Collimonas fungivorans Ter331: one gene and its partners. The main gene of each other region encodes a partner of the protein of the gene in region 3 in a complex. Links are inferred from orthologs where the notes say so. Each region holds a gene or a part of one and is shown on either strand. Other genes may lie near its edges.

Evidence for each region.
Region 1: the proteins of accD (region 3) and accB are in contact, whole or in part, in a solved structure (PDB 8UXZ), measured with the Escherichia coli proteins. The link is inferred for Collimonas fungivorans Ter331 from one-to-one orthologs.
Region 2: the proteins of accD (region 3) and accC are in contact, whole or in part, in a solved structure (PDB 8UXZ), measured with the Escherichia coli proteins. The link is inferred for Collimonas fungivorans Ter331 from one-to-one orthologs.

What each region holds. Positions count from the first base shown.
Region 1 is NC_015856.1:912,955-916,497, reverse strand. The notes cover bases 595-3,543. They hold accB (acetyl-CoA carboxylase biotin carboxyl carrier protein), read left to right. Parts: upstream 595-1,811; coding sequence 1,812-2,276; downstream 2,277-3,543. Other genes in these bases: accC (acetyl-CoA carboxylase biotin carboxylase subunit), read left to right, coding at 2,451-3,543; aroQ (type II 3-dehydroquinate dehydratase), read left to right, coding at 1,268-1,705; CFU_RS04030 (TlpA disulfide reductase family protein), read left to right, coding at 617-1,138; CFU_RS04035 (hypothetical protein), read left to right, coding at 595-617. Also shown: more of CFU_RS04035, read left to right, coding at 1-594. UniProt on the Escherichia coli protein: This protein is a component of the acetyl coenzyme A carboxylase complex; first, biotin carboxylase catalyzes the carboxylation of the carrier protein and then the transcarboxylase transfers the carboxyl group to form malonyl-CoA.
Region 2 is NC_015856.1:904,031-914,778, forward strand. What follows is about bases 7,827-10,748. They hold accC (acetyl-CoA carboxylase biotin carboxylase subunit), read right to left. Parts: upstream 10,018-10,748; coding sequence 8,635-10,017; downstream 7,827-8,634. Other genes in these bases: prmA (50S ribosomal protein L11 methyltransferase), read right to left, coding at 7,827-8,591; accB (acetyl-CoA carboxylase biotin carboxyl carrier protein), read right to left, coding at 10,192-10,656. Also shown: purB (adenylosuccinate lyase), read right to left, coding at 1-541; CFU_RS03975 (glutathione S-transferase N-terminal domain-containing protein), read left to right, coding at 831-1,439; CFU_RS03980 (AraC family transcriptional regulator), read right to left, coding at 1,560-2,366; CFU_RS03985 (MFS transporter), read left to right, coding at 2,571-3,773; CFU_RS03990 (peroxiredoxin), read right to left, coding at 3,847-4,386; CFU_RS25355 (hypothetical protein), read right to left, coding at 4,760-5,035; CFU_RS04000 (carbohydrate kinase family protein), read right to left, coding at 5,244-6,176; CFU_RS04005 (DUF3426 domain-containing protein), read right to left, coding at 6,284-7,672; more of prmA, read right to left, coding at 7,680-7,826. UniProt on the Escherichia coli protein: This protein is a component of the acetyl coenzyme A carboxylase complex; first, biotin carboxylase catalyzes the carboxylation of the carrier protein and then the transcarboxylase transfers the carboxyl group to form malonyl-CoA.
Region 3 is NC_015856.1:2,209,527-2,219,962, reverse strand. What follows is about bases 1-2,956. They hold accD (acetyl-CoA carboxylase, carboxyltransferase subunit beta), read right to left. Parts: upstream 1,937-2,956; coding sequence 1,064-1,936; downstream 1-1,063. Other genes in these bases: trpB (tryptophan synthase subunit beta), read right to left, coding at 2,913-2,956; trpA (tryptophan synthase subunit alpha), read right to left, coding at 2,051-2,848; folC (bifunctional tetrahydrofolate synthase/dihydrofolate synthase), read right to left, coding at 1-996. Outside these bases: more of trpB, read right to left, coding at 2,957-4,175; CFU_RS09680 (phosphoribosylanthranilate isomerase), read right to left, coding at 4,238-4,912; tRNA pseudouridine(38-40) synthase TruA, read right to left, coding at 5,026-5,829; CFU_RS09670 (FimV/HubP family polar landmark protein), read right to left, coding at 5,947-8,919; asd (aspartate-semialdehyde dehydrogenase), read right to left, coding at 9,181-10,314; leuB (3-isopropylmalate dehydrogenase), read right to left, coding at 10,386-10,436.

The DNA of each region.
Region 1 (3,543 bases), 1.3 Mb from region 3 along the record:
CACCTGAACTAGAACAGCTGCGCGCGGAAATTGCCGCAGCGGCGGCCCGCATGATTGCCGAAGATGGCGCCGACTACGGCACCGCCAAACGCAAGGCGGTGGAACTGTGCGTCGGCAGCAAACGTGGCGGGGGCAAAACCCGTGGCGACTTCCTGCCCGATAACGCGCAGATCGAAGAAGAAGTGCGTATATATAACGAATTGTTCTTTGCCGGCACACAACCGGCACGGCTTTTGCATTTACGCAAGATTGCTGCGGAAATCATGGCCGAACTGGTGCAGTTCCATCCCTATCTCACCGGCGCAGTCCTTAACGGCACTGCCGGCGAGCACTCGGACATCTATTTGCACTTGTTTGTCGACAGCCCCAAAGATGTAGAAATTTTCCTTTTTAACAAGAATGTGCAATTCGAAGTGTCCAGCAGCCCGCCGCTTAAAACCGGCGGTAATAATGACCCGGTAGAAACCCTGAGTTTCATGTATAAGAAAGAGGGCCTGCATCTGACCCTATATGAAACCGACGATTTGCGCGGTAGTATCAGGGCCGCGTCCGGTGGGCGTATATTAAGGGCCGACCTGAATACCGTACTCGCCTTGATCGATAAAGAAGAAGATTGATGAAAAGAAACATATTGATATTTGTGCCGATCGCCATCCTATTTTGCGCGATCGGCGTTTATTTCGGCATGCAACGCCATACCCCGGCTGCGCCGGAAAGCGTGGCGGTAGCGGCCCTGCTGGCCCAGGAAATGCCTGACGCCAGCGGCAAGGCCAGCGCCTTGTCGCAGTGGAAAGGCAAACCCCTGGTCGTCAATTTCTGGGCAACCTGGTGTGCGCCCTGCGTGGAAGAGATGCCGGAACTGAATGCCCTACAAACCGAGATAGCTGCCAAAAACATCCAGGTTGTAGGCATCGGCATCGATTCTGCCGACAACATCGCAAAATTTGCCGATAAATATAAAATCTCCTACCCCTTGTATCTGGCCGGTACCGGCGCCACCGCACTATTGCGGCAGTTCGGCAACCAGAGCGGCGGCCTGCCGTTCACCGTCTTGATCGGCCGCGATGGCGCAGTGAAAAAAATGTACCTGGGCAGCATCAAATTCGACGAATTGCGAAAAGACTTGGCATTGCTATAAGATGAAAACTTACTGCAAAAACATTTAACAATGCCAGGCTGAAATTTCACAGAAACAAATTTCCCCTTGCCAGTCAACGTCATTTGACGGCAAAATGCGGCCATCGTCGTCAAACGGAGCACCATCTCCATGGCAAAAAATATACTTCTACTCAACGGACCCAACCTGAATTTGCTGGGTACAAGAGAGCCAGAAGTCTACGGTTCGACCTCGCTGAGCGATATCGAACAAGCAGCTCGGGTCCAGGCAACTGCTGCTGGGGCCCGGCTTGAGCACTTCCAAAGCAATCACGAAGGCGCCCTGATAGACCGCATCCATGCGGCCAAGGCAGAAGGCGTCGACGCCATTGTGATCAACCCGGGCGGGCTCACGCACACCAGCGTCGCCCTGCGCGACGCATTGAGCGGAGTGGCAATCCGTTTTGTCGAGGTCCACATCTCGAATATCCACCAGCGAGAAGCGTTTCGACATCATTCCTATTTATCGGATGTCGCTGTTGGAGTCATTTGCGGTTTAGGCGTGGACGGCTATCATGCAGCAATTGATTTTGCCATTAAGAAACTCTAGTTGATATTCTTGCAGCAACTCGGCGTTCGCAGCTCCCTTTGCAGCGCCGGATTGCGTGTCATAAAAACGAAAATAGCTTTTCATTATTTATTCTGAAGGATTGCATATGGATTTGAGAAAACTCAAAACGCTGATCGACCTCGTCGCTGAATCAGACATCGAAGAGCTGGAAGTGACGGAAGGCGAAAGCAAGGTCCGTATCGTCAAGTCGTCTGCATCCCAGCAAAACCAGGTTGTCATGATGCAACCGCAACAACAGCACCCAGCCCAATACCAGGTAGCCGCACCGGCGCCAGTGGCTGCCGCGGCGCCGGTAGAAGTGGCCGCCGTGCCGGAAGGCCATATCGTCAAATCGCCTATGGTCGGCACCTTCTACCGCTCGTCGGCGCCCGGCTCGCCGGCATTTGTCGAAATCGGCTCGGAGATCAAAGAAGGCGGCACGCTGTGCATCATCGAAGCGATGAAGCTGCTCAATGAAATCGAAGCCGACGCTTCCGGCGTAGTGAAGAAGATACTGGTGGAAAACGGCCAGCCGGTCGAATTCGGCCAGCCGCTGTTCATCATTGGTTGATAGATTTGTACCGAGCGATCTGTACCGAGAGAACTACCGAGTAGCCTGCACGGCGGCATCCGCTCATCCGGGGTCCGCCGTTCTGGTTGCCAGTGCGGGCCTTTGTCTCAAGGCCGCATTGTCAACCCAATGCTTGATAACGCTTAACTCTTAGCGACGCATATACCAATTACTATGTTTGAAAAAATCCTTATCGCCAACCGCGGCGAAATCGCCTTGCGCATCCAACGCGCCTGCCGTGAAATGGGCATCAAGACCGTCATGGTCCATTCCGAGGCAGACCGTGACGCCAAGTATGTGAAACTGGCGGACGAATCGGTCTGTATCGGGCCGGCGCCATCCAGCCTGAGCTACCTCAACATGCCGGCCATCATCAGCGCAGCTGAAGTCACCGACGCCGAGGCCATTCACCCGGGTTACGGCTTCCTGTCCGAAAACGCCGATTTCGCCGAGCGGGTTGAACAGTCGGGTTTTGTTTTCATCGGCCCGCGGCCGGCGAACATCCGCCTGATGGGCGATAAAGTATCGGCCAAACAAGCCATGATCCGCGCCGGCGTGCCCTGCGTGCCCGGTTCGGAAGGCGCGTTGCCGGATGATCCGAAGGAAATCGTCAAGATTGCGCGCAAGATCGGCTACCCGGTCATCATCAAGGCGGCCGGCGGCGGCGGCGGACGCGGCATGCGCGTGGTGCACACAGAAGCGGCGCTGGCCAATGCGGTGACCATGACCAAGACCGAAGCCGGCGCCGCGTTCGGCAATCCGGAAGTGTATATGGAGAAGTACCTGGAAAATCCGCGCCACGTGGAAATCCAGATCCTGGCCGACCAGTTCAAGAATGCCGTCTGGCTGGGCGAGCGCGATTGCTCCATGCAGCGCCGCCACCAGAAGGTGATCGAAGAAGCGCCGGCGCCAGGCATTCCGCGCAAGGTCATCGAAAAAATCGGTGACCGTTGCGCCGAAGCTTGCCGCAAGATGGATTACCGCGGCGCCGGCACGTTTGAATTCCTGTATGAAAACGGCGAGTTCTACTTCATCGAGATGAACACCCGGGTCCAGGTTGAGCACCCGATCACCGAAATGATCACCGGCATCGACATCGTGCAGGAACAGATCCGTATCGCCGCCGGTGAAAAACTGCGCTTCCGCCAGCGCGATATCCAGCTCTCCGGCCACGCCATCGAATGCCGCATCAATGCCGAAGACCCGTTCAAGTTCACGCCGTCGCCAGGCAAGATCCTGTCGTGGCATGCGCCTGGCGGTCCTGGCA
Region 2 (10,748 bases), 1.3 Mb from region 3 along the record:
TGCCAAGCGTGGTCGGGCTGGCCGGCTGGCCATGGGTGCGCGACATCATCGGCAGCTCGGCGTTGGTGTGCGCCAGTTCGGTCAGCTTGGCGATCACTTGCTGCAGGGCCGGCAGCAGCACGGTATCGCGCGCCGCTTTCAGCATCATGCCGTGCGAAGTGTTGTTGATGTCTTCCGAGGTGCAGGCGAAGTGGATGAATTCAGACGCTGCGACCAGTTCCGGCACATCCTTGACTTGTTCCTTGAGCCAGTACTCGACCGCCTTGACGTCATGGTTGGTGACGGCTTCGATGGCCTTGATGCGTTCTGCATCGGCTTCGCTGAAGTCGCTGGCCAGCTTGTCGAGCAACGCGGTGGCGCTGGCGGAAAAAGGTTTGATCTCGGCAAAGCCCGCATTCGACAGGGCTTGCAGCCAGGCAATTTCAACCTTGACCCGGTGGTGCATGAAACCGGATTCGGACAGGATAGGGCGCAGCTTGTCGGTTTTGGCGGCGTAGCGGCCATCCAGCGGGGACAGGGCGGAAAGCGTGGAAAGAGACATGATAATGGTGACTATAGAGGTGAATGAAGATAGGGGCGGTATGCCTGTTGTTTCTATTTTGCAAGTACGCAGCGTGCTTAAGCGTGCTATATAAGCGCGCTATGAAATTCTGGCAACAATTTTGGCAACAACGTCCGGCGACAACGCAAGGCAATAACCAGCCAAACCGAATTTTACCATTTGCAACGTGGTAAATATGCCGCTTTGCGTTCAGGCCTGGGTGGCGATGGACAAAGTGGCGGGGGGCGAATGCTATAATCAGCCAACATTTTTTTACCATAAGTGACATATGAAGCTGATCGGTTCCCTCGGTAGTCCTTTCGTCCGCAAGGTACGCGTAGTAATGGCGGAAAAGAAACTGGACTACGAATTTGTGCTGGAAGACGTCTGGGCCGCCGACACCAAGATTCACACTTCGAATCCCTTGGGCAAGGTGCCTTGCCTGGTGATGGAAGACGGCGGCGCCATGTTCGATTCGCACGTGATCGTCGAATATCTCGACACCCTGACGCCGGTTGGTAAACTGATCCCGATCAACAGCCGCGAGCGCTCCGAAGTGAAATGCTGGGAAGCGCTGGCCGACGGCGTGGTGGAAGCCGGCGTGCTGATCCGCCTGGAAAGCACGCAGCGAGCTGAAGGCGAACGCAGCCAGGCCTGGATAGCCCGCCAGCAGCGCAAGATCGACGGCGGCCTGAAAGCGATGGCGGCGGGATTGGCGGAAAAGCCGTTCTGCTCCGGCACCCATTATTCGCTGGCCGACGTCGCAGTCGGCTGCGCCCTGGGCTGGCTCAGTTTTCGTTTCCCCGAGATTAGCTGGCGCGAAGATTATCCGACGCTGGCTAAACTGTACGAGAAGTTGTCCGAGCGCCAGTCGTTCAAGGACACCGTTCCGCAATAAGCCCACATCGCCGAAGCCGGCTGTTCCGCAAGATGGACCATGGAACAGCGGCATTCGGAGGCATCTTTCCTCTGCGTAAACCTCTTCACATTCCTGCATGACCCGAGGCCCGGCCGCGCGCTAATTGCCTGCCTGGCTGCTTTTCTTCGGCGCGAAGAAAGTCGACGGCGACTGCCCGAAAGTTTTCCTGAACATGGCGGAAAAAGCCGACTGGCTGGCGTAGCCCAGTTCGGTCGCCACCAGCGACAGCGGCATGCCGCGCGCGATCATCGGCGCCGCGTGCGCCAGCCTGATCTGCTGCCGCCACTGGCCGAAGGTCATGCCCAGGTCGCGTTCGAACAGGCGCGCCAGGGTTCTTTCCGAGGCGCCGACCTGGTCTGCCCAGACGGCCAGCGTCATGCTGGAGTCGGGCGTTTCCATCAAGGCCTGGCAGATGGCGTGCAAGCGCTTTTCGGTCGGCAGGGAGATGCGTATGCCCTGGGTTTGCGCCGCCGCCAGTTCGCTCAGTATCAATTGGCTGAGCAAGGTTTCCCTACGGCTGCCGTCGTCGGTTTGCGACAGCGCGGCGATCAGCTCGCGCAGCAAGGTCGATACTTCCAGCACGATGCATTCCTGGCCGTCGAACGGCGTCGCATCGGTATGGATGTACAAGGCGCGCAACTGCGATTTTTCCATGGTGGCGATTTCATGTTCCACCAGCGGCGGAATCCAGATCGCCCTGAGCGGCGGCACGATCCAGGTGCTGTTGCCGACGCTCACGCGCAGCACGCCCTCCGCTGCGTAGGTGACCTGGCCCCAGGGATGGGAATGCGCGCTCAGCAGCTTGGCGGCGTCCAGGTCGCGCGCGCGCAGGCGCACCGGATGCAACTGGTCCGGCACGACGTCAAGCAAGCCGATGGTGGTATGGGTAAGTATTTGGGCTGGCATAAAGGAAGAATGGCAGAAATACGACAAATTATGTCTTTCTATCTTAAAACAGTCTCGACTTTTTTGCTTACACTAACGTCTTGCGAATGATGATCATCTTGTCGACGGCTAAACAGGCCGCGTACTTTGCGTCTCTCATTGCACATTCTTCCCACTATTCATCTCACCACCATGCCAACCGCAGCCAAGCAGATTTCCCCCGCCATGGGATCGCACGACGCCGAGAAAACCGGTTTCCGCGTATTGGGCGCCATCAGTTTCGCCCACTTCCTGAACGACATGATCCAGTCGCTGATCCTGTCCATCTATCCGCTGCTGAAAGGCAATTTCAACCTCAGCTTTGCGCAGATCGGCCTGATCACGCTGACTTACCAGATCACCGCCTCGATCCTGCAGCCGCTGGTGGGGCTGTATACCGATAAACATCCGAAGCCGTACTCGCTGGCGCTGGGCATGGGGTTCACGCTGGTGGGCCTGCTGATCCTGTCGGTCGCGCCCAGCTACGGCATCTTGCTGTTCGCTGCGGCCCTGGTCGGCACCGGTTCGTCGATCTTCCATCCGGAGTCGTCGCGCGTGGCGCGCATGGCTTCCGGCGGCCGCCATGGCCTGGCGCAGTCGATTTTCCAGGTGGGCGGCAATGCCGGCAGTTCCATGGGGCCGCTGCTGGCGGCATGGATCGTGATCCCGCACGGACAGACCAGCATCGCCTGGTTCTCGGCGGCGGCGCTGCTGGCGATCGTGGTGCTGTGGCAGATCGGCAACTGGTACAAGCGCAAGCGCCAGGAAGCCAAGAGCAAGCCGGCCAAGGCAAAACAGCATCACGTAGCGCTGCCGCGCAACAAAGTGCTGTTTTCGGTAGGCATCTTGCTGATGCTGGTTTTCTCGAAATATTTTTACATGGCCAGCCTCAGCAGCTACTTCACGTTCTACCTGATCGACAAATTCCAGCTGTCGGTGCAGTCGGCGCAGCTGCATCTGTTCGTGTTCCTGTTTGCAGTGGCTGCCGGCACCGTGCTGGGCGGTCCGATCGGCGACAAGGTCGGCCGCAAAGTGGTGATCTGGGTGTCGATCCTCGGCGTGGCGCCGTTCACCCTGATGCTGCCATACGCCAACCTGTTCTGGACCGGCGTACTGACGGTGGTGATCGGCGTGATCCTGGCTTCGGCGTTCTCGGCGATCCTGGTGTTCGCCCAAGAGCTGGTGCCTGGCAAGGTCGGCACCGTATCTGGCCTGTTCTTCGGTTTCGCTTTCGGCATGGGCGGCATCGGCGCCGCCGCGCTGGGGCAGCTGGCCGACATGACCAGCATCCGCTTCGTCTACCAGGTCTGCTCTTTCCTGCCGCTGATCGGCCTGCTGGCGGCATTCCTGCCCAATCTTGAGGGACACCGGCGCAAAGCTGCCGGCTGACCGGCGTCAGTCGTAAAAAAAGCGCGCTGGCGACAGCGCGCTTTTTTCTGCTCATTTTCTATCTACTGCAGCATCATTTCTTTTGCTTGGCCACCCACTGTTCCAGCGCTTGCAGCGTGTTGCTGACATGCTTGCCCGGATCCATGCTGCTGTATTCATAGATGATGCTGCCGTTGGGGGCGATCACGTACGATACGCGGTCGGCGTAGTTGGTCTTCGCCAGCAGCACCGAATCATAGGACTTCATGATTTTCTGGTCCTGGTCCGAGGCAACCGCGAATTTGCTGCGGCATTCGCTGACCGAGAATTTGTTGAGGGTATCGATGTTGTCGGCCGATACGCCGATCACGGACGCGCCGAGCGCCTTGTACTTGTCGACCGCATCGGCAAACAGATGGGCTTCGATGGTGCAGCCTTTGGTGAAAGCTGCGGGGTAAAAGTAGAGCACCACCGGGCCTTTTTTCAGCTCATCGGCCAGCGAATAGCTGAACACCTTGCCGCCGAGGGAAGCCTGGGTGGTAAACGGCGGCGCCGGCTCGCCAGCCTTGAGAGCGGCAAAAGCCGGTGCTGCAACAGCGCTGCAAACCAATAAAGCGGCAATCAGTCGTTTCATGAAGACTCCTGGATTAGGGGGCTGTTAACAGTTAATTTGGGAGATGCGTTCAAGCCAAAACGTGTGTTGGCAAGGCGCGTAGCGTAGCAGGGGCAGGTCGCCCCTGCAAGCTATGCAACGCCGCCAGCGCACGTTTTGGCTTGAACCCTCCGGGAACGGCTGCAGGCGTCACATGCCGTCGTTACTCGGGGCGGCCATCCGCCTCCTTGCCGTAGCACCACTACGCCGCGTCGTCGTGCCTAGGCCTGTAACGCCTGCCGCGCGTTCGCACTCCCAAATTAATTGTTAACAGCCCCCGATGATAAGCAGCATCATGCGTCGAGATCGCGGCGTTGTCCAATCACTTGTTTAGGCAACGCTGCGATTGACTCGCTTAATGGCCGCCGTGCCAGCCGCCGCCTCCACCCCAGCCGCCTCTGCCGCCCCAGCCTCGTCCACCCCAACCGCCGCCCCAGCCACGCGAATAGCCGAAGCCGATGTCCACGCTTGGCGCCACATACACCGGCGCCGGAGCGTAATAACCGCCGCCGTAATAACTGCCGTAGCCGCCGCCGTAATAGCCGTCGCCGCCGTAAGGATAGGCAACGCAGCCGCCTAGCAGCATGGTTGCACCGAGCAGTGTTGCTCCAATTAACAGTCGCTTTTTCATGAGACCCTCCGTCCCTGGTACTGATGGAAATTGGATATAAGCCTAGCAGATAAGTTCAGCTTGGACAGGACGATGTGTATCACGCCGGAATTGACGATTACGGGGAGTATGCTTGAGTGATGCAGGAAGATGCAGGGGGAATCTGCGATTTTCTCTTCCTATACTCCGCCCAGTACCGGCTCGGAGCACAGGATTTGATGTGCTACTTTTACAATCGGTAACCAAATTCACGATGGAAGCGTTCATTGATTTCGGCACGGCTGGGCGCGTGGTTCTGCGGTCCCAGGTGAGCGATCTTGATGCTACCCAGCAAGCTAGAAAGACGGCCGGTGGTGGCCCAGTCCATGCCGTTGCTCAAGCCATACAGCATGCCGGCGCGGAAGGCGTCGCCGCAGCCGGTCGGATCCAGCACCTGGTCGGCCTTGACGCAAGGAATGTCGATCTTGCCGCCGGCGGTGAAAATCTCCGCGCCGAGTTCGCCGCGCGTCACTACCAGCGCCGATACCCGTTCGGCAATCTGCGCCAGCGATAAACCGGTGCGCGACGCCAGCATTTCAGCTTCGTAGTCATTCATGGCGATATAGGTCGCGAGTTCGATGAACTGCTTCAGTTCGTCGCCGTTGAACATCGGCATGCCCTGGCCCGGATCGAAGATCAGCGGAATGCCTTGCGCGGCGCAGTCGGCAGCATGCTGCAGCATGCCGTCGCGACCGTCGGGGGCGACAATCGCCAGCTTGACCGGACCGGCGTCGGCTACCTTGTTCTCGTGCGAGTGGGTCATGGCGCCGGGATGGAAGGCGTTGATCTGGTTATTGTCGGCGTCGGTGGTGACGAAGCATTGCGCGGTGTAGATCGAATCGATGGTGCGCACCGTCTTGCGCGAAATGCCCTGCTGGTCAAGCCGCGCCAGGTAGTCGCCGCCGTCGTGGCCGATGGTCGCCATGATTTGCGGATCGCCGCCCAGCAGTTTCAGGTTGTAGGCGATATTGCCGGCGCAGCCGCCGAAGTCGCGGCGCAAGGTCGGCACCAGGAACGAGACGCTGATCTTGTGCAGCTGATCGGCCAGCAGCGCATCCGAGAAGCGTCCCGGATATTGCATGATGACGTCGAAAGCCAGTGAACCGCAGATGAGAGAGGTCATAATAAAAGAGGAAAACTCGCTGGTTGGCGCGGATGGTCTGCGCAAATAAAATAATTACGGGATAGAGTTTAAGCGCAACCGGCAAACTTTGCGCCGTTCGCTGCAGGTTATGGGTAATACAGGTACACCCGGTAACCGGACGCCTTCAACTGCAATAGCTCAAAACCCAGTTTCACCGGCTGTTCCTGGTCGCTGGCGAAACCCTGGGCTGGATTGGCGGTTGCGCTCAAATAATCGTGCGGGGTAAACACGCGGCGCGCTATCGCCTTTTCGTTGCCGTCGTTCAAGGTCAGTTCGATATTGGGCCAGGCTTGCACCGTGTCGCTGCGGTTGCGCAGCAGCAGGTTCAGTGAAAACAGGTTGCGGGCCGGATCGACTGCCTGCAGTTCGTTGGCTTCGATCGAAATGCTGTCGATTTTCATGGGCAGGCCAACGCTGCAGCCGATTTTCGCGCAGGCGCCGATGAGCACCGGCTTGAGCTGCGGCACGCGCGCCGCCAGCTGGTCGCGGAAGAAATAAGTCGATTGTCCGGCCAGCCCGATCAGCAGCAGCGCGCCTGCACCCCACATGGCCCAGCGTAGCGTGCCGCCGATGCGTTGCCTGCGCCTTGCGCTGAGGACAAAATCGGGTTCATCGGCAGCCGGCTCCGGCTCGGCAGGGTTTTTGTCGCGGCTTTTCTTTTTATTGCTGCCGTCGCCGCTGTCCGCTGCGTTCGAGGGATTTGCAGCGGCCGGGGTCTTTTCCGCTCGCCACGGCTTGCGCTGCAATTCATCGATGATGCGATCCAGCTCATCATCGTCAGCAGTGGCGCCGGATTCCGCTTTTGCAGCCTGCGTGTAGTCGTCCTGGCCGGCGACGTGCATCAAGGTCATGCGCGCTATCTGCTTGTCTTCTTCATCGTCGGCATGACGATGCCAGACATTCGGCGTCGGCGGATTGCTTGCCGCTTCGTCGGGGGCGGTAGCGGCGGATGGTTTGATCAGGCCAAATGGGGTGTGGTGCACATCGGCCGGCGCCGACTGGCTGGTTTCCTCGGCGATCCGCAAATCTTCTTCGAGGCCGTCAATCGCCGCTTCCACCCGGCCTGACGCCATCGATCGGCCGGCGGTTTCAGGCGCGGCTGCAGGTGCGATGACAGGCAGCGGGTGATTCGTGGCGATGGCGACTGCCGGCTCGGGTCCCGATATCGGTTCCGGCGTTGGTTCTGGTTCTGGTGCGACGTAAACCGGAGGCGGCGCGCTATGCTGCGGTTCTGCCAAGGGCGCTTCGTCAGCGGCAAAGCCGTGGGTCTGGAGAGTTACAGCATCTTGTTCTGACGCCGTTGCCGGCGCCGGCGCCGCTATCGGGACCGCTACATCGGGCCGCACCAGGTGCTCGATGCCGTTGAAGACTTCGCGGCAGCTGCCGCAGCGAACCAGGCCGCCGCGCAGCTTCAGCTGGTCATTGGCGACCCGGAAGGTGGTCTGGCAATGCGGACATTGGGTCGCGAGCGCCATGGCCTGCTTACTTCAGGGTTCCGGACAGCGCTACCCAGCCGTCCTGCTCTGCCCAGACGCTCAGGGGCAGCCATTGCGCATAGGCGGCGATGACGTCTTCCGCCTGTTCCGCCAGCACGCCGGACAGGGTCAGGCTGCCGCCGGCAGCGATGCGGCTGCACAGCATGGGCGCCATCAGCTTGAGCGGGCCGGACAGGATGTTGGCGACCACGATATCGAATACCTGCAGTGCGCTGTTGGCGCCGAAATCTTCCGGCAGGTAATAGGCCACGTCGCAATGGTTGCGTTCGCTGTTGTAGCGCGCGGCATCGATCGCATGCGGGTCGATATCGACGCCGACGACGCTGCTGTCGCCGCCAAGTTTCTTGGCCACCATGGCCAGGATGCCCGAGCCGCAGCCGTAATCGAGCAGCGATTTCGGTTTTTGCAGCGGCACATGGATTTCCAGCCATTCCATGCAAAGGCGGGTAGTGGGATGGCTGCCGGTGCCGAAAGCCAGGCCCGGATCGAGTTCCAGGATCAGGCCGTTGGCGTCGGGGGCATCGTGCCAGCTAGGCACTACCCAGATATTCTTGCCGATGTGGATGGGTTCAAACTGCGATTGCGTCAGCCGCACCCAGTCCTGCGCCGCAACCGGCCGCAGCGAGTAGGGCGGGACCGCGACGCCGCAAGCTTTGGCGGCGTTGCTGACGATTGCTGCATGGTCGGCGTCGACTTCGGCCAGAACCACCACCCGGCTGCGCTGCCAGGCGGCTTCCTTGGGTTCCATGCCGGGTTCGCCGAACAAGGGCTGCTCGGCGGCAGTGCCGAGGTCGGCATCTTCCACCGAAACCGATAAGGCGCCGGCATCCATCAACGCATCGGACAGCGTTTCGGCGTCGCTCAGGGCAACTTCAATAACAATTTCGGTCCAGCTCATCAGATGCCTTACTGTGTGATGGAGACTCCCTACAAGGGAATCCTTATTTCTTTGCTGCTTTATCCGTTTCCTTGGCCACGACCGGCCGTTCGGCCAGTTTGTGTTCCAGATAGTGGATGTTGGTGCCGCCCTCGATGAAACGGGCGTCGATCATCAGTTCACGGTGCAGCTGGATGTTGGTCTGAATCCCTTCCACCACCATCTCGGACAGGGCGATCTGCATCCGCTTGATCGCCTGCTCACGGGTGGAACCGTAGGAAATCACCTTGCCGACCATCGAATCATAATGCGGCGGTACGAAATAACCGGCGTAGGCATGGGAATCGACCCGGATGCCAGGACCGCCAGGCGCATGCCACGACAGGATCTTGCCTGGCGACGGCGTGAACTTGAACGGGTCTTCGGCATTGATGCGGCATTCGATGGCGTGGCCGGAGAGCTGGATATCGCGCTGGCGGAAGCGCAGTTTTTCACCGGCGGCGATACGGATCTGTTCCTGCACGATGTCGATGCCGGTGATCATTTCGGTGATCGGGTGCTCAACCTGGACCCGGGTGTTCATCTCGATGAAGTAGAACTCGCCGTTTTCATACAGGAATTCAAACGTGCCGGCGCCGCGGTAATCCATCTTGCGGCAAGCTTCGGCGCAACGGTCACCGATTTTTTCGATGACCTTGCGCGGAATGCCTGGCGCCGGCGCTTCTTCGATCACCTTCTGGTGGCGGCGCTGCATGGAGCAATCGCGCTCGCCCAGCCAGACGGCATTCTTGAACTGGTCGGCCAGGATCTGGATTTCCACGTGGCGCGGATTTTCCAGGTACTTCTCCATATACACTTCCGGATTGCCGAACGCGGCGCCGGCTTCGGTCTTGGTCATGGTCACCGCATTGGCCAGCGCCGCTTCTGTGTGCACCACGCGCATGCCGCGTCCGCCGCCGCCGCCGGCCGCCTTGATGATGACCGGGTAGCCGATCTTGCGCGCAATCTTGACGATTTCCTTCGGATCATCCGGCAACGCGCCTTCCGAACCGGGCACGCAGGGCACGCCGGCGCGGATCATGGCTTGTTTGGCCGATACTTTATCGCCCATCAGGCGGATGTTCGCCGGCCGCGGGCCGATGAAAACAAAACCCGACTGTTCAACCCGCTCGGCGAAATCGGCGTTTTCGGACAGGAAGCCGTAACCCGGGTGAATGGCCTCGGCGTCGGTGACTTCAGCTGCGCTGATGATGGCCGGCATGTTGAGGTAGCTCAGGCTGGATGGCGCCGGCCCGATACAGACCGATTCGTCCGCCAGTTTCACATACTTGGCGTCACGGTCTGCCTCGGAATGGACCATGACGGTCTTGATGCCCATTTCACGGCAGGCGCGTTGGATGCGCAAGGCGATTTCGCCGCGGTTGGCGATAAGGATTTTTTCAAACATAGTAATTGGTATATGCGTCGCTAAGAGTTAAGCGTTATCAAGCATTGGGTTGACAATGCGGCCTTGAGACAAAGGCCCGCACTGGCAACCAGAACGGCGGACCCCGGATGAGCGGATGCCGCCGTGCAGGCTACTCGGTAGTTCTCTCGGTACAGATCGCTCGGTACAAATCTATCAACCAATGATGAACAGCGGCTGGCCGAATTCGACCGGCTGGCCGTTTTCCACCAGTATCTTCTTCACTACGCCGGAAGCGTCGGCTTCGATTTCATTGAGCAGCTTCATCGCTTCGATGATGCACAGCGTGCCGCCTTCTTTGATCTCCGAGCCGATTTCGACAAATGCCGGCGAGCCGGGCGCCGACGAGCGGTAGAAGGTGCCGACCATAGGCGATTTGACGATATGGCCTTCCGGCACGGCGGCCACTTCTACCGGCGCCGCGGCAGCCACTGGCGCCGGTGCGGCTACCTGGTATTGGGCTGGGTGCTGTTGTTGCGGTTGCATCATGACAACCTGGTTTTGCTGGGATGCAGACGACTTGACGATACGGACCTTGCTTTCGCCTTCCGTCACTTCCAGCTCTTCGATGTCTGATTCAGCGACGAGGTCGATCAGCGTTTTGAGTTTTCTCAAATCCATATGCAATCCTTCAGAATAAATAATGAAAAGCTATTTTCGTTTTTATGACACGCAATCCGGCGCTGCAAAGGGAGCTGCGAACGCCGAGTTGC
Region 3 (10,436 bases):
CACGGCATAGGTATAGGGATGGAAACCCATGTTGTCGAGGTTCTGCGCCAGCGTGGCCGCCGCATGCGGATTGTGGGCGACGTCCAGGATCACCAGCGGCTGGCCCGGCAAGACCTGGAAGCGGCCCGGCAAATCCATCATGACGAAGCCGCTGCGCACTTCCTGCGCGCTGACCGGCAGGCGGTCACGCAAGGCTTCCAGCGCCGCCAGCGCCGCCGACGCATTGAGCAGCTGGTTGGCGCCGCGCAGGCTGGGATAGCCGAGCGCATTGCGGCGCTGGCCGCGGCCACCGTAGTTCCACTGCTGCTTGTCGCCGGTATAGTTGAAATCGCGGCCCAGCAGCCAGAGGTCGGCGCCGATGGCGTTGGCGTGGTCGATCAGGGATTGCGGCGGCACCGGATCGCTGCAGACCGCGGTTTTGCCGGCGCGGAAGATGCCGGCCTTTTCAAAGCCGATTTTCTCGCGGGTGTCGCCCAGGTATTCAACGTGGTCGATATCGACGCTGGTGACGATGGCGACGTCGGCATCGACGATATTGACCGCGTCCAGGCGCCCGCCGAGGCCCACTTCGAGGATCACCACGTCAAGCTTTGCCTGCGCCAGCAAGTGCATGATGGCGAGGGTGGTGAATTCGAAATACGTCAGGGAAATGTCGCCGCGCTGCGCTTCCACCGCTTCGAAGCTGGCGATCAGGGCCGCATCCGAGGCCGATTCGCCGCCGATGCGGGCGCGTTCGTTGAAATCGAGGAAATGCGGCTTGATGTACAGGCCGACCTTGTAGCCGGCGCGCAGCAGGATCGACTCCAGCATGGCGCAGGTCGAGCCCTTGCCGTTGGTGCCCGCCACCATGATCACCGGACAGTCGAATTGCAGCTGCAGCCGTTCTTTCACCTGCACCACCCGGTCCAGGCCCATGTCGATGGTTTTGAAATGGCGCGACTCCAGCAGGGAGAGCCAGTCGGCAAGCGTCACGGGCTTGGCGGGAATATTTGACATTTTGACATCCAACTAAAAACAAAAGGCCTGAACCGCAACAGTTCAGGCCCTAGGGGCGAAATTCACATCAAGCGATGGATTCGACTGGCTGGTCTTGCAACAACGCCAACAAACGCGCGATTTCCTCACGCATCTTGCGGCGGTCGACAATCATGTCGACCGCACCCTTGGTGACCAGGAATTCGGCGCGCTGGAAGCCTTCCGGCAGCTTCTCGCGCACGGTGTTCTCGATCACACGCGGGCCGGCAAAACCGATCAGCGCCTTCGGTTCGGCGATCACGACGTCGCCCATGAAGGCAAACGAAGCGGACACGCCGCCCATGGTCGGGTCGGTCAGGACGCTGATGAACGGCAGCTTCTTCTCCGACAGCTTGGTCAGCATCGAAGTAGTCTTGGCCATCTGCATCAGCGACAGCAAGCCTTCCTGCATGCGCGCGCCGCCAGTGGCGGTGATGCAGATGAACGGCACCTTCTGCTCCAGCGCCACCTGGGCGCCGCGCACAAAACGCTCGCCCACCACCGAACCCATGGAACCGCCCATGAATTCAAACTCGAATGCCGCCACCACTACCGGCAGCGTCATGATGGAACCGCCCAGCACCACCAGCGCATCGGTTTCGCCGGTGGCGTCCATCGCAGCTTTCAGGCGGTCGGGGTATTTTTTGCTGTCTTTGAACTTGAGGGTGTCGATCGGCAGGGTTTCCTGGCCGATCTCATAGCGGCCGCCGGCGTCCAGCAAGGCGTCCAGGCGTTCGCGTGCGCGTATCCGCATGTGATGGTTGCACTTCGGGCAAACATGGATGTTCGACTCCAGGTCGGTGCGATACAAAACCGCTTCGCACGACGGGCATTTGACCCACAATCCCTCGGGGATCGATTTACGGGTTGCCGAGTCGCTGCGCTGAATACGTGGGGGTAGTAATTTTTCTAGCCAACTCATAGAGCGACCTCCTTCAGATTTTTTTCCTGCCGAATTGTACCTTCATCCCCAAATCGGCGAAATAGCTATTCAAGCCGGCCGATTCAGGAAATATTTGTCACTTTGATACAAAAATCACTCGTCCAGCGCTTTCCTGATCCCCGACAAGAAGCTTTCCACAGCAGCTACAGCCTGTTCGCGCGGCGTATTTTCCAGTTCCTGGATGATCCGGCTGCCGATCACGACCGCGTCCGACACTTGCGCCACGGCCTTGGCAGTGGCCGCATCGCGGATGCCGAAACCGACGCCGATTGGCAATTTGACATGTTTGCGGATCGCCGCCACCCGGGCCGCGACTTCGCCGGTATCGATGTTGGCGGCGCCAGTCACGCCCTTCAAGGACACATAATACGTGAATCCGCTGCTGACCTTGGCCACCTGCATAATCCGCTCTTCGGTCGAAGTCGGCGCCAGCAGGAAAATCGGATCCATGCCGTTGGCCTGCATCTTCTCGGCAAACTCTTCGCACTCTTCAGGCGGATAGTCGACCACGATGCTGCCGTCGACTCCGGCCTCTTTCGCAGCAGCAATAAATGCATCGACGCCCATCCGTTCCAGCGGATTGGCGTACCCCATCAGCACCACCGGCGTGCTGTTGTTGCTCTGCCGAAATTCGCGCACATAAGCCAGCACGTCATGCAGGCTGACGCCGAATTTCAGCGCCCGTTCGCAAGCGCGCTGGATCACCGGGCCTTCTGCCATCGGATCGGAAAACGGCACGCCCAGCTCGAGGATGTCGGCGCCGCCCCTGACCAGCGCATGCATCAGCGGCACGGTCAACTCGGGCGCCGGATCGCCGGCGGTAATGAAAGGGATCAAGCCTTTTTTATTGTTTGCAGCGAGCGCTGCCAAGGTAGTCTGGATTCGGGACATGGTATCTATTGAATGAGGTGATCAGGACTGCAGGGCGGGAGCGCCGCCCTGCTCTTGGCTTGCTTTAGAGCTTCAGGCGCTCGGCAACGGTATGCATGTCCTTGTCGCCGCGACCCGACAGATTGGCCAGGACAATCTTATCCTTGGGCAAGGTTGCCGCCAGCTTGGCCGCATACGCCAGGGCGTGGCTCGATTCTAGCGCCGGGATGATGCCCTCGATGCGGCAACAGGTATGGAACGCCGCCAGCGCCTCGTCGTCGGTCACGGTTTCGTAGGTAGCGCGGCCGCAGTCCTTGAGCCATGCGTGTTCCGGACCCACGCCCGGATAATCGAGGCCGGCCGAAATCGAATGGGTCTCGATGATCTGGCCGTTGGCGTCTTGCAGCAGGTAGGTGCGGTTGCCATGCAGCACGCCGGGCGAGCCGAGCGTCAGCGAAGCCGAGTGCTTGCCGCTGGCCAGGCCTTCGCCGGCAGCTTCGACCCCGACCAGGGCGACGTCGTGATGATTGATATAGGGATAAAAAATCCCCATCGCATTCGAGCCGCCGCCGACGCAGGCGACCACGTGATCCGGCTGGCGCCCGGTCATCTCCGGCATCTGCACCAGGCACTCATTGCCGATCACCGACTGGAAATCGCGCACCATCATCGGATACGGATGCGGGCCGGCGACCGTGCCGATGATGTAGAACGTGTCTTCGACGTTGGTGACCCAGTCGCGCATGGCTTCGTTGAGCGCATCCTTCAAGGTCTTGGAGCCGGATTCGACCGGCACCACCTTGGCGCCCAGCAGGTTCATGCGGTACACGTTCTGCATCTGACGCTTGACGTCTTCGCTGCCCATGTACACCACGCACTCAAGGCCGAAGCGGGCGCAGATGGTAGCTGTCGCCACGCCGTGCTGGCCGGCGCCGGTTTCGGCGATCACGCGCGGCTTGCCCATGCGCTTGGCCAGCAAAGCCTGGCCGATGACGTTGTTGATCTTGTGGGCGCCGGTGTGGTTCAGGTCTTCACGCTTGAAGTAGATCTGCGCGCCGCCCATCTGTTCCGACCAGCGTTTGGCGTGATAGATCGGACTGGGACGGCCGACATAATGTTTCAGCTCGCTGTGGAATTCGGCCAGGAACTGCGGTTCGTTCTGATATTTGGCGTAAGCCTGCTGCAGTTCGCTTAGCGCCAGCGTCAGGGTTTCCGACACGAAGCTGCCGCCGTACATGCCGAAGTGGCCCTTGGCGTCCGGCAGATTGTACTGGGCGCTCTGGCGCAAGGTGGTATTGGCGAGCGGCTGGCGCTCGGCGTACTGCTCGAGGGGTGTGAATTCTTTCATGGCGTATCTTTCTGGTATCTCTCAGTATTGTCTGACTTGCCGGCCGGACCTCGAAACTGTTGCTAGAGTCCGGCTGGATCGACGTCCGCCTGCCGTACCGCGGCAATGAATGCGCGAATCTTGGCGGCGTCCTTGATGCCCTTGTCTTGTTCGACGCCACTGCTGATGTCGACCGCAAAGGGACGTACGCGTTTTACCGCGTCAGTCGCATTGTGCACGCTCAAGCCACCACTTAAAACGACCTGAGGCGCGAGTTCTTTTGGGATGAGAGACCAATCAAATACCTTTCCACTGCCACCATAAGCTTCAACCAGGGTATCAAGCAGCAATCCTGCAAACAAATGGCTGCTGCTCCGATATGCCTGAGCGTATTCTAGCAAATCGGCGGCCGTTGTAGCACTGCCGATGCGCATGGCGCGGATAAACGGCCGGTTTACCGCCTGCGCCAGCGCCGCGCACTGCTCCACGGTTTCGTCGCCGTGGAATTGCAGCAGCGATACCGGCGCCTGCGCCACAATCTCTTGCAGCTGCGCCGGCTCGACGTTGACAAACAGGCCGACCGTGGTGACGAACGGCGGCGCCTTGGCGATCAGGCCGGCAGCCTGCTGCCGCGTGACGTAGCGCGGGCTTTTCGGATAGAACACAAAACCCAGCGCATCGGCGCCCGCCGCAATGGCGGCTTGCACATCCTGCTCGCGGGTCAGGCCGCAGATCTTGATTCGGGTACGGTGGCTCATGGTCTGGTCAGAAAAACATCAGGAAGCGCAATATATCATCTTAAAGCATGGCGAATTGACAGCAAAACCCTGCAACGCCTATTCAGGTCACGCCTGGGCACAGAGTGCCCACCCTACAGCCAGGGCAAAACCCCAGCCGGCTGCTGCGGCAAGCGCCACTTCGGATCATAAGCCACTTGCGCCAGGTACAGGCCGTCCGGCATGAAAGTCGGCGCCGCGCGGCCGCGGTCGCGCTGGGCCAGCAATTCGGCGAGCCATTCCGGCGGCTTGCTGGCGTTGCCGGCATAGATCAGGGAACCGACGATATTGCGCACCATATGATGCAGGAAAGCGTTGGCGCGCAAGCTGAACACGATCAGGTCGCCGCGCCGCTCGATGCGGATCTCTTCCATGGTGCGTACCGGCGACTTGGCCTGGCATTCCACCGCGCGGAAGGCCGAAAAATCGTGGGTGCCGACCAGGTGCGCCGCGGCCTGGCGCATCAGCTCCAGCTCCAGCGGCCGGAACACCCAGCCGGCCTTGCCTTCCAGCAGCGGCGAACGGACCGGGTTGTTGTACAAGAGGTAGTGATAGGTCCGGGCGGTGGCGCTGAAGCGCGCGTGGAATTGATCTTCACCTTCGGCAAGCAGAGGCAGCTGATGCGCCCAGCGCACAGCGATCGACGGCGGCAGGAAAGCGTTCAGGCCGCGCACCCAGGAGAATGTTTCGCGCGACAAGGCAGTATCGAAATGCACCACCTGCTCCAGCGCATGCACGCCGGAATCGGTACGGCCGGCGCACGTGGTGTCGATGGCGCCCTGCGCGAATTTCTGCAAGGCGGCTTCCAGCCTGTCCTGCACGGTCTTGCCGCTAGGCTGGGTCTGCCATCCTTGCCAAGGTGTGCCGTCGTATTGCACACCGAGAACAATACGATTCAAATTCGGATTCAAACCCGGTTCCAATCTCAAAAAAAGCAAACGGGCGCCAGCATAACGCCGCGCCCGTCAAAAGCAAAATGCTAAGGGTATTGTATAGGGCAACAGGCCCTCGTTACATTACAGCTTGGTCAGCAACGACTTGGCCGCATCAACCTGCTCCGCACTACCGCCCTTCAAGACTTCTTCCAGCAGTTCGCGTGCACCTTCCTTGTCGCCGATTTCCTTGTATGCGACGGCCAGGTCCAGCTTGGTCGCCATTTCAGGATTGGCTGTCGAGGATATGGCAGCATCAACCGCGGTCGGCGCTGCGCTGGCGGCTGGCGCATGTGCGTGGATCGCACTGTCCAGGTCCAGGTTCATGCCGGCCAGGTTGAATTCCAGCGGCGCCACCATCGGTTCCGCATGCTGGGCATACGAAGGCGCCACTGGCGCCTTGGCTGGCTTGGTTTCTGCCGGGATATCGATATGGGCATGGGCCGGTTCGTAGTTCGAAGGCTGTCCGCCTGCCGGCAGTTCCAGCGAGCTGAACGTCATTGCTGGCGCCACGCTCTTTTCCACGGCTTTCGGTGCGGCTGCAAGTGCGGCTGCCGGCTTGTGGTCCAATTCGAAATCGAGGGCGTCGAGCATGGATTTGCCGGCGTCGTGGGAAGCCGACAGCAACACGGTGTTCTGGTTGCCGGAAGTTTCGCTGCCGAGTTCTTCCAGGTCGAAATCCATGTCAGCCGCTGGCGCCGCGGCTGCTGGGCTGCCGTGCTTGCCCAGTTCCGTTGCGGTCAACGGCGCCAGCAGCTGGGCCGGCGCGGCCGGGTGCACCAGTTCAGGAATCGGCGCAACAGCGTGCGGCTCGGTCGGCGCGGTCAGGGAATTGAAGTCGAGGCCGTCCATCGGCTGGGTCGGCGCGGTAATTGCATCCGCCTTGGCGATCACCTGGTCTTGCAGCTTGCCGCCGCCGTACAGAGGATTGGCCGGATCGACATTCAGGCCCAGTGCGGCAGCCTGCTGCCAGTCTTCGCCTTCGCCGCGGGTCAGGCTGTACAGCTCGCTGGCCAGGATTTCAAACGAGCGCGGATCCTTGCGGTTGGCGTAGATTTCCAGCAGCTTGACGCGGATCGCGTTGCGGCTTGGCTGGTTGCGCAGGGCTTCTTTCAGGATTTCCTCGGCTTGTGCATCGCGTCCGTAAGCGATGTACACATCCGCTTCGGCTACCGGATCGACATTGGTGTCGAGGTGGCTGACCGACGGCACGAAATTCGAATTGAAGATGCTGTTCTTGGTGTCGACGCTTTGTCCGCCGGTGGAGCCGAACAGGGAGTTACCCTTCAGGCCCGTATTTGTCATCGGCGCTCCGCTGCTGTCCAGAAAAGCCTGCTGGCGCGCGCGATTGCGGCGATAGCGGAACAGGGCGAGACCGGCCAGCAGAGCTACCAGGACGCCGCCAACCGGCAGCAGCAATGGATTTTCGGTAATGCTTTCGATGACGCTCGGCTCTGGCGGTGCAACTGCCTTTGGCTTGGCCGGCGCCGGTGCGGCTGCAACCGGCGCGGCGGCAACCGGAGCCGCAGCGATCGGCGCAGCGCCGGCGACGCCCGTATCGACGATGGTGGCAGGAGCCGAGCTGGCGGCGGCTGGTTCAGCCGCAGCAGGCACGGCAGCCGCCGGCGCCGGAGCCACGACGGGAACCGCTGCCGCAGGCGCAACTGCTGCCGGCGGGGTAACCGGCACGGCTGCGGCCGGTGCTGCCGCCACAGGCGCTGCTGCGGGGGCTGCAGGCTTCACATTGGCAGCCTGGTTCTGCAGGTCAGCCAGGTTCTTGTTCTTCAATTCCAGCGTCTTTTGCAGATCGCTGACATTCTTTTCCAGTTCCTTGACGCGCGATGCCGCTTCGGCGGCCGCTTTTTCCCGGGCGATCTTCTCTTCTGTCGCTGCCGCAGCAGCGGCCTTGGCGTCGGCAGCAGCCGCGCCGCGCGACAGTTTCAGCTTGTCCTTGGATTCGCTGGCCGGAGTGGCTTGCTCTTCCACCTTGGCGGTAATCTTGCCGCCGCTGCTTTGCCTGGATTCAGCCGCCGCATTTGGCGCGGCCGATTCGACCATGCCGGCCAGCTTGTTGCGATAGCTCTTGAAATCATTCGATTGCGCCAGCACCACGTTGCGGGCTTCCGACTTGCTGACGCTGCGCGCGCTGTCGGCATCTGGAATCGACAGGATCTGGCCCGAGCGCAGGCGATTCATGTTCTTGCCGACAAACGCGCCTTCGTTGCTGCGATACAACGCCACCAGCATCTGGTCCAGCGAGATGCCGGCCGGCAGGTTTTCGCTGGCGATGCGGGCCAGCGTATCGCCCTTCTTGACTTGGTAATCGCCGCCCGCAGGCGCTGGCGCCGCGCTGGAGGACTTGGCCTGGCCAGTCGGGCTTGAGGTTGAAGCTGAAACCGCCGGCTTGCTTGCGCTGCTGGCGGGAGCAGTCTCGCCGCCGGCGACTGCCCTGGCGGCTGCGGCACGGGTAGCATCGGTGATGGTCGAGGCGCCGCCGCCTTGCGACTGCACCTGGCCGGTCTGGGCCTGGGTCGGGGCCGAACGAGGAGCGGCGAGCGCTCCTGTGCTGGCGCGCGGCGCCGCAGGCGCGGCGGCGATCTGGGCCGGCTGCGCCTGGCGCTGGCCGGCAGGATCGAGCAGCAAGGTGTATTCGCGCACCAGGCGCGCCTTGGTGCCGCCCAGTTCCATCAGCATGTCGACAAACGGCTCATTGATAGGCTGGGTCGATGTCACCCGCACAAAACGGCGGCCGTTGCGCTGGTCGATGGTAAATTGCAAAGACATCAGGGCCGGGTTGAAATCGATGTTGGCCTGCTGATAAGTTTCCGGACTGGCCAGTTTCGCCACCAGGCCGCCGGCTTCATCCGCGCTTACCGAGGTAAGCTCAATTTCTGCACGTAACGGTTGTCCCAGCGAGGACAGCACGGTTAATTTACCCAGTCCGGCGGCGTCGACATTAGACACCATCAGCAGCGTGGAGACCACGGCTGCAGTAAGGGTCTTTAAACCGGTGGAAATAAATTTATTCGAAGAATTCAGGTGCATGTTGTGTGGCATGAAGGACTGTCCGTTGACGTATAAGGAAACAAATCTTGCTGAAAGCAAATACTGTACCCAGTTTTTTTAAAAATCAATATCCAGATTGACATTAGTCTGGCGCTTCGCAAATGCGATCCCATTTATGAAGCTCTTGCTGGCTAGCGTAACAACATTCTATAAATACAAACAGATACGCCAAGCCCGCTAAGACTTTCTTCAAGAAAATACTTAGCGGGCCATATTGCAAGTCGGCAACAATATCACAACTACCGCAACAAGTCAGGTATCCAGCACAATCCGCAGCATGCGGCGCAACGGTTCTGCCGCACCCCACAATAATTGGTCGCCTACGGTAAAGGCTGACAAATAATCGCCACCCATCTGCAGTTTGCGCAAACGACCGACAGGAATTGTCAGGCCGCCGGTCACCGCCGCCGGGGTCAGGTCGCGCATTGATGACTCTTTGTCATTAGGCACCACTTTCACCCACTGGTTATTATCGGCGATGATGTCATTGATTTCGTCCAGCGGCACATCTTTTTTCAATTTGATGGTCAGGGCCTGCGAATGGCAGCGCATGGCGCCGATGCGGATGCACAGGCCATCCACCGGGATGACCTTGCCGCCATTGCTGAAACCCTCGCCGCGGCCGAGGATCTTGTTGGTCTCGGCGCCGGCTTTCCATTCTTCTTTTGACAAGCCTTCACCCAGGTCCTTGTCGATCCAGGGAATCAGGTTGCCGCCCAGCGGCACGCCGAACTGTTTGGTCTCGTCGGCCGACATGGCATGCTGCTTGCCCAGCACCTTGCGGTCGATTTCCAGGATCGCCGCTTTCGGATCGTCCAGCAGCGCCTTGACTTCGGCGTTGATGGAACCGAACTGGGTCAGCAGTTCGCGCATGTGCTGCGCGCCGCCGCCCGAGGCTGCCTGGTAAGTCATGGAGGTCATCCACTCGATCAGGTCTTGCTGGAACAGGCCGCCCAGGCCCATCATCATGCAGGAGACCGTGCAGTTGCCGCCGATGTAGTTCTTGACGCCACGCTGCAAGCCGTCCTTGATGACATCCAGGTTGACCGGATCCAGCACGATGATGGCGTCATCCTTCATGCGCAGGGTCGACGCGGCGTCGATCCAGTAGCCGTTCCAGCCGGCGGCGCGCAGCTGCGGGAAAATCTCGCTGGTGTAGTCGCCGCCCTGGCAGGTAATAATGATGTCGCATTTTTTCAAGGCTTCAATATCGGTGGCGTCTTTTAACGTTGTTTCGTTTTTCGCCAGCGCCGGGGCTTTGCCGCCGGCATTTGAAGTTGAAAAGAATACCGGTTCGATATGGGCGAAATCGCCCTCTTCCTGCATACGCTGCAACAAGACCGAACCCACCATGCCACGCCAACCGACCAAACCAACCAGTTTCATCATGATTCCCTAACAATGAACGGGAAAAGCCCCGCACTCCATATTACGGCAGACCCATCTGCCTAATTCTTTTAGCCCAATGCCTTCACTACCGCTGCGCCCATTTCCTTGGTGCCGACCTT